Paenarthrobacter nicotinovorans: one gene and its partner. The protein of the gene in region 1 binds, or shares a complex with, the protein of each later gene. Links are inferred from orthologs where the notes say so. Each region holds a gene or a part of one and is shown in the gene's direction. Other genes may lie near its edges.

What was found.
Region 2: the proteins of secY (region 1) and secA are in contact, whole or in part, in a crystal structure (PDB 3DIN), measured with the Thermotoga maritima proteins. The link is inferred for Paenarthrobacter nicotinovorans from one-to-one orthologs. Residues at the interface, in WP_004081795.1 of Thermotoga maritima: Glu108, Gly109, Glu110, Glu111, Ala236, Glu237, Arg238, Arg239, Ile240, Thr241, Ile242, Gln243, Tyr244, Ala245, Arg246, Arg247, Val248, Thr249, Gly250, Arg251, Arg252, Val253, Tyr254, Gly256, Ala257, Ser258, Thr259, Tyr260, Leu261, Pro262; in WP_004082002.1 of Thermotoga maritima: Glu261, Ala262, Arg263, Lys300, Ala301, Arg302, Thr303, Ile304, Ile305, Leu323, Tyr324, Asp325, Pro326, Val329, Ser330, Tyr333, Ile336, Lys340, Phe345, Val349, Glu363, Phe364, Tyr374, Ser375, Gly376, Gly377, Glu393, Ile395, Thr482, Ser483.

The regions. Positions count from the first base shown.
Region 1 is NZ_CP089293.1:3,034,640-3,041,435, reverse strand. What follows is about bases 2,004-4,881. They hold secY (preprotein translocase subunit SecY), read left to right. Parts: upstream 2,004-2,726; coding sequence 2,727-4,037; downstream 4,038-4,881. Other genes in these bases: JMY29_RS14100 (3-oxoacyl-ACP synthase III family protein), read left to right, coding at 4,723-4,881; JMY29_RS14105 (adenylate kinase), read left to right, coding at 4,043-4,612; rplO (50S ribosomal protein L15), read left to right, coding at 2,057-2,539; rpmD (50S ribosomal protein L30), read left to right, coding at 2,004-2,057. Also shown: rpsH (30S ribosomal protein S8), read left to right, coding at 1-205; rplF (50S ribosomal protein L6), read left to right, coding at 224-760; rplR (50S ribosomal protein L18), read left to right, coding at 764-1,147; rpsE (30S ribosomal protein S5), read left to right, coding at 1,177-1,848; more of rpmD, read left to right, coding at 1,851-2,003; more of JMY29_RS14100, read left to right, coding at 4,882-5,766; JMY29_RS14095 (glycosyltransferase family A protein), read left to right, coding at 5,829-6,560; JMY29_RS14090 (cytochrome P450), read left to right, coding at 6,560-6,796. UniProt on the Escherichia coli protein: The central subunit of the protein translocation channel SecYEG. Consists of two halves formed by TMs 1-5 and 6-10.
Region 2 is NZ_CP089293.1:2,765,825-2,773,028, reverse strand. What follows is about bases 2,360-5,645. They hold secA (preprotein translocase subunit SecA), read left to right. Parts: upstream 2,360-2,703; coding sequence 2,704-5,445; downstream 5,446-5,645. Other genes in these bases: JMY29_RS12870 (Rv3235 family protein), read right to left, coding at 5,576-5,645; JMY29_RS12880 (winged helix-turn-helix domain-containing protein), read left to right, coding at 2,360-2,661. Also shown: JMY29_RS12890 (phosphoribosyltransferase family protein), read left to right, coding at 263-427; hpf (ribosome hibernation-promoting factor, HPF/YfiA family), read left to right, coding at 617-1,345; more of JMY29_RS12880, read left to right, coding at 1,372-2,359; more of JMY29_RS12870, read right to left, coding at 5,646-5,899; JMY29_RS12865 (LysM peptidoglycan-binding domain-containing protein), read right to left, coding at 6,158-6,910; JMY29_RS12860 (hypothetical protein), read left to right, coding at 7,064-7,204. UniProt on the Escherichia coli protein: Required for protein export, interacts with the SecYEG preprotein conducting channel.

The DNA.
Region 1 (6,796 bases):
GTTCGGTCCGAACCGCGAGCGTTCCATCGCTGGCGTCCGCCGCATCTCCAAGCCGGGTCTCCGCGTTTACGCGAAGTCCACCAACCTGCCTCACGTGCTGGGTGGCCTGGGTATCGCAATCCTGTCCACCTCTTCCGGCCTCCTGACTGACAAGCAGGCCGGCAAGAAGGGCGTGGGCGGCGAAGTCCTCGCGTACGTCTGGTAACGGGAAAGGAAGAGAATAATGTCACGTATTGGACGTCTCCCCATCACCGTTCCTGCCGGAGTTGAGGTCAAGCTCGATGGCTCCGTCATCAGCGTCAAGGGTTCCAAAGGCGAGCTGAGCCACACTGTGGCCAGCCCGATCGAGGTCTCCCTGGAAGAGAACACTCTCACGGTCACCCGCCCGAACGACGAGCGCAACTCGCGTTCGCTGCACGGCCTGACCCGCACCCTGATCGCCAACATGATCCAGGGCGTTACCGAGGGCTACGAGAAGAAGCTTGAAATCGTTGGTACCGGTTACCGCGTTCAGGCAAAGGGTTCTGACCTGGAGTTCGCTCTGGGCTACAGCCACCCGGTTAACGTCTCTGCACCCGAAGGCATCACCTTCGTAGTAGAGGGTCCGACCAAGCTCTCTGTTGCGGGTATCAACAAGCAGCAGGTCGGCGAGGTTGCTGCCAACATTCGCAAGCTGCGCAAGCCCGACCCCTACAAGGGCAAGGGTGTCCGTTACGCCGGCGAAGTCATCCGCCGCAAGGTCGGAAAGGCTGGTAAGTAAACCATGGCCATCGCAATTAACAAGAAGCGTACGAACAAGAGCAAGTCGGCTGCACGCAACCGTCGCCAGCTTCGTATCCGCAAGCGCATCACCGGTACGGCTGCACGTCCTCGTCTGGTCGTCAACCGTTCGGCACGCCACATGTTCGTCCAGGTTGTCGATGACAGCAAGGGTGTAACCGTGGCTTACGCTTCCACTCTGGAAGCTGACCTTCGTGCACTTGACGGAGACAAGACTGCCAAGGCCAAGCGCGTCGGCGAGCTCGTTGCCAAGCGTGCAAAGGCTGCAGGCGTCGAAGCTGTTGTCTTCGACCGTGGCGGTAACAAGTACCACGGCCGCATCGCCGCCGTCGCTGACGGTGCTCGCGAAGGTGGGCTGGCACTGTGACCGTTGAAAATAACGAAAAGGACATTCAGGTGACTGAAGCTGTAGCTGCTGAAGCAACTGAGACCGCACCCGCTACCGATGACCGCCGCGGCGGACGTCGCGGCGAGCGTGGCGACCGTGGCCAGGGCCGCGGCGACCGTGGTGGCCGTGGTGGCCGCGACGGCGGTCGTGAAGCCGAGAAGAGCCAGTTCGTAGAGCGCGTTGTCACCATCAACCGCGTTGCCAAGGTCGTCAAGGGTGGTCGTCGCTTCAGCTTCACCGCACTCGTCGTCGTCGGTGACGGCAACGGCATGGTCGGCGTTGGCTACGGCAAGGCCAAGGAAGTTCCCGCTGCTATCGCAAAGGGCGTAGAAGAGGCCAAGAAGTCCTTCTTCCGCGTTCCCCGCGTTGGCAACACCATCCCGCACCGTGTGCAGGGTGAGGCTGCTGCAGGCGTTGTCCTGCTGCGTCCGGCTTCCGCCGGTACCGGTGTTATCGCCGGTGGTCCGGTCCGCGCGGTATTGGAGTGCGTGGGTATCCACGACATCCTCTCCAAGTCGCTCGGTTCTTCCAACGCGATCAACATCGTTCACGCGACCGTTGCCGCTCTGAAGCAGCTCGAAGAGCCCGCTTCCGTGGCTGCCCGCCGTGGCCTGCCGCTGGACGAGGTTGCTCCTGCTGCTCTGGTGCGCGCGCTCCAGAACCAGAAGGCAGGTGTTTAGTCATGGCTAAGAACCTGACTCCCTCCGACGCCAAGTTGGAGATCACCCAGATCAAGGGCGTCATCGGCGCCAAGCAGAACCAGATCGCCACCCTTCGGTCCCTCGGCCTGAAGCGCATCGGACACACCGTTGTCCGTACCGCTGACGCCGTGACCGTTGGCATGCTGAACACGGTTCCGCACCTCGTGAATGTAGAGGAGGCGAAGTAATGGCAGAGAACAAGACCGCCGCAGAGGCTGCTGAGAAGCAGAACACTCTGAAGGTCCACCACCTGCGTCCCGCCCCGGGTGCCAAGACAGCCAAGACCCGTGTTGGTCGTGGTGAAGGCTCCAAGGGTAAGACCGCTGGTCGCGGTACCAAGGGTACGAAGGCCCGCTACCAGGTAAAGGCTGGCTTTGCCGGCGGCCAGCTGCCGCTGCACATGCGCCTGCCGAAGCTGCGCGGCTTCAAGAACCCGTTCCGGGTTGAATTCCAGGTTGTAAACCTGGAGAAGCTCAACGAGCTCTTCCCGGAAGGTGGCACCGTCACCGTTGAGTCCCTGGTAGAGAAGGGTGCCGTTCGCAAGAACCAGCCCGTAAAGGTGCTCGGCACCGGCGACATCACCGTCAAGGTTGACGTCACCGTGCACGCATTCTCTTCCAGCGCTGCGGAAAAGATTGCCGCAGCAGGCGGATCCACCAACGCCCTCTAAGGGTTTGTGGGGCATCAGCCCGCTGTAACAAAGAATCCCGGTATGCGGGGCTTCGGCCCCGGATACCGGGATTTTTTTGGTGGTTGTGGACTCTCGATTATTCCGACGGCGTCACAAGCAGTTAGACTCGGTTGTTGGGTTTCATTGAGCCCGACCACATCCTTGTACTTTCTACTCAGGAGGACGCTTGCTAAGCGCATTCGGCCGGGCGTTTCGGACGCCTGATTTGCGACGCAAGTTGTTGTTCACGCTGGGAATCATCACAATCTTCCGCTTGGGAGCTTTCATCCCCTCGCCTGGTGTGAACTACCAGAATGTCCAGCAATGCTTGAACAACGGTGACACCTCGCAGGGCATCTACCAGCTGGTGAACTTGTTCAGCGGCGGCGCGTTGCTGCAGGTCTCGATCTTTGCCTTGGGCATCATGCCCTACATCACGGCGAGCATCATCGTGCAGTTGCTTCGGGTGGTTATTCCCCGGTTCCAGCAGCTGTACGAAGAGGGCTCATCGGGGCAGTCCAAGCTGACGCAGTACACCCGGTACCTCACCATCGCACTGGGCCTGCTGAACGCCACAACCCTGGTCTCCTTGGCCCGCTCGGGTCAGTTGCTGCCCGGCTGCAACCTGCCGATCATCCCCGATGAGAGCATCATCACCACCCTTCTGCTCATCATCACGCTGACAGCGGGCACGGGCCTGATCATGTGGATGGGCGAGCTCGTCACCGAGCGCGGCGTTGGCAACGGCATGTCGCTGCTGATCTTCACCTCCATCGCAGCCGGCTTCCCCCGCTCACTTGGCTCCATCTGGGAGACCAAGGGCCCGGGAACCTTCTTCGTCGTTCTTGCCATCGGCCTGCTTACGGTGGCCCTGGTGGTCTTCGTGGAGCAGTCGCAGCGCCGTGTTCCGGTGCAGTATGCCAAGCGCATGATTGGTCGTCGCACCGTGGGCGGCACCAGCACCTACATTCCCATCAAGGTGAACATGGCCGGCGTCGTGCCCGTCATCTTCGCTTCCTCCATGCTGTACCTGCCCGGCTTGATTTCGCAGTTCAACCAGCCGAAGCCAGGGGAGCAGATGGCCCCGTGGGTTGAGTGGATCAACAACAACCTCACCCGTGGCGACCATCCCATCTACATGGCGCTTTACTTCGCCATGATCGTGTTCTTCACCTACTTCTACGTAGCCATCACCTTCAACCCTGAAGAAGTGTCGGACAACATGAAGAAGTACGGCGGGTTCATTCCGGGCATCCGGGCGGGTAAACCGACCGCGGACTACCTGCAGTACGTGCTTTCCAGGATTACTTTGCCTGGAGCCCTCTACCTGGGCTTCGTGGCGTTGATTCCGCTGGTTGCACTCGTCCTGATCAATGCCAACCAGAACTTCCCGTTCGGTGGCACGTCAATCCTGATCATGGTGGGTGTCGGCCTGGAAACCGTCAAGCAGATTGATGCGCAGCTACAACAACGTCACTACGAAGGGCTTTTGCGATGACGAGAATGCTGATCATTGGACCTCCCGGTTCGGGCAAGGGTACGCAGGCTGAGCGGATTTCGGAGCGCCTCGGCGTAGTCGCCATCTCCACCGGCGACATCTTCCGTGCCAACGTCAAGGGTGAAACGCCCTTGGGTATCGAAGCCAAGAAGTACATGGACGCCGGTGACTTCGTTCCGGACAGCGTCACGAACAACATGGTTCGCGATCGACTGAGCCAGAGCGATGTCGAGAACGGCTTCCTGCTCGACGGCTACCCGCGCACCACCGCGCAGGTTGACTACCTCGACCAGATCCTCGCTGAGGGTGAGCAGGAGCTCGACGTCGTGCTCCAGCTGACCGCGGATGACGAAGAACTGGTTGCACGCCTTCTGGGCCGTGCCAAGGAAACGGGACGTTCGGACGACAACGAGGCCGTGATCCGTCACCGTCTTGACCTCTACCACGAGCAGACCGAAGCCGTTGTGGCCAAGTACGCTGAGCGCGGCATCCTTACTCAGGTGGATGGCATCGGCGGTATCGATGAAGTTACCGACCGCGTGCTCACAGCCATCGAGTCGGCCAAGGCTGTCTAGCGTTTTTCCACATAGCCGGGGAACCGGAGCTGGAGTGAAGGGTGTGTCCCGTACCATGGGTGCGGGACACACCCTTTTTCGTTGAAGCGGCACATTCTTGGGGGAAGCGCATGCAGACAGCTCTGTCAGGACGTAGCCGGATTTCGGGGCTTGAGGTCTACCTGCCACCGACGCGGCTGGATACGGCCGCCGTCGAACGCCGCATTGCCGAATCCAGCCCTGGCTTCCGCGTGCCGACAGGTCTGATTGGCCGGGTCACGGGGATCCGCTCGAGGAGTGTCATGTCCCCGACGGAGCAGGCGTCGGATCTGGCCGCCAACGCCGCTGCCAAGGTCCTGGCGGAATGCGGATTGCAGGCACCTGACGTGGACCTGCTGGTCTTTGCCTCTGCCAGCCAGGACATGGTTGAACCCGCTACGGGACACATGGTGGCAGCGAAACTGGGACTTTCATGCCCTGTGATGGACGTCAAGAACGCCTGCAACAGTTTCCTCAACGGTATGGAGGTTGCCGACGCTCTGATCGCCGGAGGGCGCTATGGGAGGGTTCTGGTGGTCACGGGGGAGTCGCCTTCCCGGGCGGTGCGGTGGTCGGTGCCGGACTTCCCGACGTTCGCCTCCAGCTTCCCCGGGTACACCATGAGCGACGGCGGCGCAGCAGTGTTGCTGGAGGCCGCGGTTGATCCCGCCGCAGCTGCAGACGGGGCGGCCGGAATCCTGGCCATGGGCTTCACCGCGCGAAGCAGCCATTGGTCCGTGGGTACCTTGGCGGCGGGAGGGTCGGCCTTCCCCCGTGATCCAGAGGCCAGCTACTTCAACATGGACGGGGAAAAGCTCAAGGATGCGTTCTTGGACCTCGGCTCCGACATCCTTGATGCGACTCTCGCGGAGATGCACCTCGCGTGGACGGACTTCGCTGTCGTCTGCGTACACCAGGTCAGCGCACCGTACCGGCAAATATTCGCCGAAGGTGCCGGTGTGCCTGCGGACTTGCTGGTTCATTCCGTTGAGGACTTCGGAAACCTCGCCTCCGTCAGCCTTCCATTGCAACTGAAGCTTGCCGTGGACAGTGGCAGGGCCGGACCCGGGGACCTGGTGGCGTTGGTCGGTTTGGGCGGCGGCGTGAGCCTGGGAATGGCGGTGGTGCGGCTGTGAGCCCGCAAGAGATTCGCAACAGGCTTGCGAGTACGGCTTCCACAAAGTCCTTATGCGTGGCCATGCCGATGCTCAATGAAGAGAAGCTGGTACGGCAGGCACTGGATTCGCTGGCGGCGCAGACGTTTCAGGATTTCACGGTAGTGGTGGTGGACAACGGCTCCACGGATCTCAGCTGCGCCATCGTGACTGAGTTCGCGTCAGCGCACCCGGGGATGGATGTCCGATTGGTTCACGACAGCGAGAAGGGCACGGGCGCGGCAGCTGATACCGGCATGCGCTTCGGCGTGGAGCACGGTGCGCGCTGGCTGGCCCGCACCGATGCCGATTGCCTGGCCGCACCGGACTGGACAGAGCGGATCATGGCTGCATTCGATGACGGCCTGGAGCTGGTTGCCGGACAGCTGAATCCCAGGGAGGACGAGGGCATAACTGCCCGGGAGCGGATCATGATGTTGTTGGCCGTCGAGGTGGCGTCGTTCTTCGGCCGGATCCGCCCGGGAAACAAGGGCGAGGGATACTTGGGTCCGTACCAGATGCTTCCTGGTTGCAACATGGCCATCACCGCAGACATGTATCACCGTTCAGGGGGTTTCCCCAGGACCAGGATCGAAGATCTCCATGAGGACCGCGCCTTGTCCAACCGGGTGCGTAAATTGACGCGCAACTACGCCCTTCGACGCGATGTTGTGGTGTTCGGTTCCTCCCGACGGGTCAAAGCGTGGGGGCTGAAGAACACTCTCGCCTGGTACGCGGACCACCGGTACCGCCCCGAACACGTGGATATCCGGTGATGCGGGGCCTTGCAGCGATCAACCCGCAGTGTACGGCGGAACGTTGGGAGCGCCGCGTCCATCTGGGAGCCCACCCCGTGTTGTATCCCGTGATCCGCGGCCTGGGTGCCATGGGTCCTGTGGTTCGCATCCCGGGACTCGGTGTGCTGGTCAGCGAAGCGGGACTGGTTCGGGAGGTGCTGATGAGCCAGGACGCCTACGTCAAGAACGGCCCATCAGGCTCGGGTGCGCTGTGG
Region 2 (7,204 bases), 270 kb from region 1 along the record:
GATGCTCCTCATACTCCGGTTGCGCCACTCGCAGGCCCAATGCCCACACCGTGATGTGCTGACCAAGGTGCGGTTTTTACCCTTCCGCAGGGACGGTCGGGGATCCCTTCAGGCACTGTTGCCAGGAATCGCGGATGCAATTCCGGGTCGTCAAGGCAGCGACGGCGGTTCAGGCCAGAAGGGGCTGGGGCGCGGAGAAAGGGCTCGCAAAGTCAGGGGTTCCATGCGCGTCAGGCGTACACGGACCAGACTGATCCGGGGAATGGGATGCATCCTTGTGGACGACGTCCTCACGACAGGGGCAACCCTTGCCGAGGCAGCACGTGCGGTGGAGGCCGCAGGAGGCGTGGTCTGCGGAGCAGTCGTGTTGGCGGCCACGAGGCCACCAGCCTACGCCTCAATCGCGCCCGCACACGACCACCTGTGAAGCTGTTAAGACTCAATCAAAAAATAAGTGGCCAAAGGATGAATAACGCGTTGCGATGAACTAACGTCGATTGTGGGTACCAAGAAAAGATGTACCTGTCGATAGCGGCTCGGAAAGGGGCTCGACTGTCCGTCAGATCAGCCCCCAACAGTGCCGTTGTCGTGTCACCTGAGTTATTTGGAGGGCACCATGGAGTTCATGATCAGCGGACGAAATCTGACAGTTTCAGACCGCTTTCGCGAATACGCCGGCGAGAAAATCTCAAAGATTGAATCGTTGGGGGACAAGGTCCAGCGAGTAGACGCCAAGGTTTCCAAGGAAACCAATCCCCGGCAGACGCCGGGTGAGCTCACCGTCGAAGTGACAGTCCTGGGCCGTGGCCCCGTCATCCGTGCAGAGGCCACAGCCGCTGACAAATTCGCTGCCTTCGATCTGGCGTACAACAAGCTGCTTGAGAGGCTTCGTCGTGCGAAGGACCGGAAAAAGGTGCACCACGGCCGGCACACGCCCAAGGCCGTGCGGGAAGCTACGGCAACTCTTGAACCCGCAAGTGCCAACGAGCCTCTCTACGTGGAGGCCAGCAACCACCAGGAGGCTGCTGCGGAAACAGTGGAGCATTCTCCTTATGACATCGAGAACGACATCCCCGCCGGCGACTCGCCTGTTTTGATCCGCCGGAAGGTGTTCCCCGCGGCATCCCTGACCCTGGATGACGCGGTGGACAACATGGAACTGGTGGGGCACAACTTCTACCTCTTCCTGGATAAGGAAACCAACGCTCCATCGGTTGTCTATCGGCGCAGTGGCTGGACCTACGGTGTGATTACCCTCGATTCCACCTGCGAACCCGGCGAAGATGCCGTCGAGGAGAAAATCCTCGCGTATCGGTCCGATGACCAAGCAGCCACCGCCAAGTAAGGCCTGCATCTGACGAAGGGATACCAATGACCGCTTCGCTGAGCCTCTCGCAGGCACGGCGGATCGCATTGGCAGCTCAAGGATTGGCAAAGGTCCGGCCCGCTGGCCCCGTGACTTCACGGGCAGTGGGCCGGACCTTTGCCCAACTGCAGCTTGTCCAGATCGATTCTGTCAATGTCCTCGCGCGCAGCCACTACCTTCCGTTCTTCTCGCGGCTGGGAAACTACGACACCAACATTCTTTTCAACCTCTCGTCCCGCAAGCCGCGGAAAATGATGGAGTACTGGGCGCACGAGGCAAGCTTCATACGACCCGAGCATTTTGCGGACCTGCTTCTGTGGCAAAAGCGGGCGTGGGTGGGGGCGCATCGCCTGGATCCGGGTATTCGTCGGGACATGGAAGACCGGATTTTGGCGGCTCTGGGCAGCGGGCCGCCCATGACGGCGTCGGAACTCACCGCAAAACTCGGACACAATCCCGCAGCCGATCGCGATAACTGGGGCTGGAACTGGAACATCGTCAAAAGGGTCCTGGAGCACCTTTTTGAAGAAGGGCGCGTTTCAGCCGCTTCGCGGACTCCCCAGTTTGAGCGCAAATACACCCCCACCTCCCGGGTGGTCTCCACCTATCCCACGGCTGCCGTGGATGCTGAGGAAGCCCTTGACCGCCTTATTGAGGCAGCAGCCCAGGCCCACGGCATAGGAACCGTTAGGTGCTTTTCCGACTACTTCCGGACGCCGCTCAAAGCGGGGGCGGAATCAGTCCGAAGGCTGGTGGGCGCGGGCGTGCTGGAGCCAGTGACGGTCCGGGGATGGGAACGGGAGACTTTCAAGCACGTCAATGCCAGGCTTCCACGGAAGGCCGAAGGGCGGGCGCTGCTGAGTCCCTTTGACTCCCTTGTCTTCGAACGGCGGCGTCTTGAGGAACTGTTTGGATTCCACTACCGGATCGAGATCTACACCCCTGCCGCGAAGCGCCGGTTCGGCTATTACGTGCTGCCCTTCCTGCTCAGGGAGGGCCTCGCAGCCAGGGTTGACCTGAAGGCAGACCGTGCATCAGGTCAGCTGCTGGTTCGCTCGGCGTTCCGTGAGCCGGACGCGCCGGCGGATACCGCCGTCGAGCTCGCTGCTGAACTTGGGCTCATGGCGACTTGGCTCGGACTGCAGGAAGTGGTGGTGTGGCCGGTAGGGGATCTCGCCGGTGACCTGGCGGACGCGGTCACAGGACCTCCGGCGCCTCCCTATGCCGAACCCCGAAACGCCAGTCCGCTCAGAGGTGAACCCGGCCGCGCTGCCTTGGTCTCTCCCGTAGACTGAAACAGCCAGAATTCGGCAGCATGAGACTGGGAGCACTTTCACGTGGCATCACTAATCGAAAAACTTCTCCGCACGGGTGACAAAAAGACCCTCAAGCAACTGCGGAACTATGCCGATTCCATCAATGCCCTGGAAGACTCTTTCAAGTCCTTCACGGATGCCGAACTTCGTGCCGAAACGGACGTTCTTCGGTCCCGGTACCAGGATGGGGAGACGCTGGACGCGTTGCTGCCGGAAGCCTTCGCTGCTGTGCGTGAAGCCTCGTCCCGAACCCTGGGCATGCGCCACTTCGACGTCCAGCTCATGGGCGGCGCAGCACTTCACCTGGGCAACATCGCTGAAATGAAGACCGGTGAAGGCAAGACCCTCGTCGCTACGGCGCCGGCTTACTTGAATGCGCTCACCGGCAAGGGCGTGCACGTGGTGACGGTCAATGACTACCTGGCTGAATACCAGTCCGAGCTCATGGGCCGCGTCTACCGCTTCCTTGGCCTCACCAGCGGTTGCATCCTCTCCAACCAGGATCCAACGGTCCGCAGGGAGCAGTACGCAGCGGACATCACCTACGGCACCAACAACGAATTCGGCTTCGACTACCTCCGGGACAACATGGCCTGGGACGCCAGCGAGCTGGTTCAGCGCGGACACAACTTCGCGATTGTGGATGAAGTCGACTCGATCCTCATCGACGAGGCACGTACACCGCTCATCATTTCCGGTCCGGCCCAAGGCGACACGAACCGCTGGTACAGCGAATTTGCCAAGGTTGTCCTTCGGCTCCAGCCCGACGTCGACTATGAAGTCGACGAGAAGAAGCGAACCGTCGGAGTCCTCGAAGCCGGTATTGAAAAGGTGGAGGACTACCTCGGGATCCAAAACCTTTACGAATCGGCCAACACGCCGCTCATCGGCTTCCTGAACAACGCCATCAAGGCCAAGGAACTTTTCAAGCGGGACAAGGATTACGTCATCCTCGATGGCGAGGTCCTGATTGTTGACGAGCACACCGGCCGTATCCTGGCCGGACGGCGCTACAACGAAGGTATGCACCAGGCCATTGAGGCCAAGGAAAACGTCGAGATCAAGGCTGAGAACCAGACCCTCGCCACAGTGACGTTGCAGAACTACTTCCGCATGTACTCAAAGCTCTCCGGCATGACCGGTACGGCAGAGACTGAAGCCGCCGAATTCATGAGCACGTACAAGCTCGGCGTGGTTCCCATTCCCACCAACCGTGACATGCAGCGCATCGACCAGTCGGACCTCGTCTACAAGAACGAGGTTGTAAAGTTCGACGCCGTCGTTGCGGATATCGCCGAGCGCCACGAGAACGGCCAGCCTGTGCTGGTCGGTACCACGAGTGTTGAGAAGAGCGAATACCTTTCCAAGCTGCTGGCCAAGGAAGGCATCCGCCACGAAGTCCTGAACGCAAAGAACCACGCCCGGGAAGCATCCATCGTTGCCCAGGCCGGTCGCAAGGGTGCAGTTACGGTCGCAACCAACATGGCCGGCCGTGGCACCGACATCATGCTGGGCGGCAACGCCGAATTCACCGCCATTGCCGAGCTCGCCAAGCGCGGACTGGACCCGGAGGAGAATTCCGAAGAGTACGAGGCCGCCTGGCCCGAGGCCCTCGCCGCAGCGAAGCAGGCCGTCAAGGACGAACACGAAGAAGTGCTGAACCTGGGTGGGCTTTACGTCCTGGGTACGGAACGACATGAATCCCGCCGGATCGACAACCAGTTGCGCGGCCGTTCCGGACGCCAGGGCGACCCCGGTGAATCCCGTTTCTATCTCTCCCTCACGGACGACCTCATGCGGCTGTTCAATTCGGGGGCAGCTGAGCGGCTCATGAACAGCTCGGTACCTGACGACGTCGCACTCGAGTCAAAGCTTGTCTCACGTGCCATCGCCTCGGCCCAGGGCCAGGTGGAAGCCCGCAACGCGGAACAGCGCAAGAACGTCCTGAAATACGACGACGTCCTCAACCGCCAGCGTGAAGCAATCTACGGCGACCGCCGTCGGATCCTTGAGGGCGATGACCTGCACGAAAAGGTCCAGTACTTCCTTGAGGACACTATCAACTCCCTCATTGATGCAGCAACGGCTGAAGGCAATGGCGACGACTGGGACTTCAACCAGCTGTGGACGAACCTGAAGACCCTGTACCCGGCGACGGTAACCCCTGAAGAAGTCATTGAGGAAGCTGGCGGCAAGTCGAGGATTACGGCTGATTTCCTGCGCGAAGAGATCCTCTCCGATGCGCGCCTCGTCTATCAGGCACGCGAAGAAGCCATCGGTTCCGAGAGCATGCGGGAACTGGAACGCCGCGTTGTACTGTCGGTTCTTGGGCGTAAATGGCAGGAACACCTTTACGAGATGGACTACCTCAAGGAGGGAATCGGGCTCCGAGCAATGGCGCAGCGTGATCCGCTGGTGGAATACCAGCGCGAAGGCTTCGTGATGTTCCAGAGCATGATGGAGGCCATCCGCGAGGAGAGCATCGGTTTCCTGTACAACCTTGAGGTGGAAGTGACGCCGGCCGAGGATGTCGTAGTGGCGGATGATTCGGCAGCCGGGGGACACACAGAACATCACGATCCCCAGATCCGGGCCGCTGGCCTGCAGGCACCGGAGAAACCGGCCCAATTGCAGTACACCGCACCCGGTGAAGATGGCGCTACGCAGACGCGGATCGAAGGACGTGCGTCGGGCCGTTCAGGGAACCCTGCCAAGGCAGCAAGCCAAGAACAGCGCAAATCGGCGAAGAAGAAGCGCCGCTAGGAACAATAAGCGTTAGGAACACCAGGGGGCGATCCCACGGACATACCGGTCCGGGGATCGCCCCTTCGCCTTATCCGGACTTATCCGGACTTATCCGGACTTGTGGACCCCGGCCCGGACTCCCATGGACTCAGCCGATCTCCAGCGCAGTAACCTGCCACAAGCCGTCGGTCCGTTCGAGTCGCATGGCAACCGCACGGCAACGGCCCTCTTCAGCGACGACGATGCTGGCTTCGCAAATTGATTCACTGATGGAACAAGCGCGAACCGAACGGACCATCGGGCTGAGGTGCGGTTGTGGACTTCCCTTGCTGCGCGCTGCATGTTTGCGGGTCAGAGCCGCGCGATGTTGAAGGGCCAAATAGCATTCAGGGTCCAGCGAGCGCGACAACTGCACAAGCGGACGCGTGCCTGCAAGAACCTCAAGGGCGGCCTGGGCAATACTGCGCGCCACCAACCGGATGTCTGTGTCGGCCCCTTTTGTCGAGCCGGACGAGGCGCTGGCACGTTGGGTGCCTTGGCGGATTGGGGGCCGGTTTGCGGTTGCAACGGACAAGGTCATACCTCTGGCATTCACTACATGAGCCAAAGCGCGGGGAACGCTTATGCTCGGGTGGCTTCTGCTGGGATGACGCTGGGGATTGCTGTGAGGCTTGCTGCCGCCCCTGAGTAGGCGGCTGTTTCATTGAGTCCGGGTGTGACGTTGCCGCTGCTATGCGGGTTCGGGAGGTTGAAGGATTTGGCCTGGAAGCAGTACGGCGGGGTTGTCACCGATGACAGAGCGGTTCGCGGCGTACCACTTCGGCCATGCGGCGGCAACATCCACGTCAGTCGAAAACGGTGCCAGCCTCGAGGCGGCTATGGACCAGAGTGTGTCCCCGGCTTTTACCTCCACACCGCTCACGCTCCCGGGTGCGGCTGCTGCATCGCGGGATCCTGGCTGGCTGAGTAGCCCTGGAACAACCACGGGTGGCCGGGGCCGCCAGCCCGGATCGGGCGCGGTGGACGTTGTGTTGCTGCTGTCAACTCCGCCCGTGGCTGCAGGCGACGGCTCCGTGAGGACTGTGCGGCCGTGCGTGGAAGTCGGAATCCACTCCGGCGTTGGTTGGACGTCTGCCTGAGCCAAGCCACCGCCAAGGAGGTTCATGCTCAGTACGGCTATCGCAAGCCTGACCATGAACGGGGGACTGAACCTGGAGAGGGCAGTGGCTCTGTTGCCGGCGCCCACCCGGTGGAGGAGGGCGGCGAGAAATGCCATCACTAGGGAAAGCACCCACCAGGCAACTATCGCTGTTCCCGCGGCGCTTGCAGCAAATCCTGCCAACACATCAAAGGAAAGGCTCTGATGATGTCGTTGGGAAGTCTGCCATTGGCCGACGAGGATGTTGCCTGCCAGCGCCAGAAGGAGTCCCAGCCCAAGGATCGCCACAGCAAGCCCGGTGTCTCTCCGCAAGGTTCGTGCCATTCAAAGCCCCCAAGCTTCGTTTGATGCAATTTGATGCAGTTTGATCAATCTGGAGTCCATTTTTGGCACACTTTTTCATGCCTGTCCAATCGTGGGTCTGCCTTGACGGGCAGGGATTGGCGTTGGCTCCGTAATGCAGCCTAGTCTGACGACATGAGATGGGACTCTCTCTTCAACGATTTGGAAGCACAATTTTTGGCTGAACGGGCCTTGGAGAGGGAAACGGAGATCACTGAACGGGCCAGAGTGGAGCTGGCGACGATCCAACTCACCGATCGGTTACGTGCCCTGGGT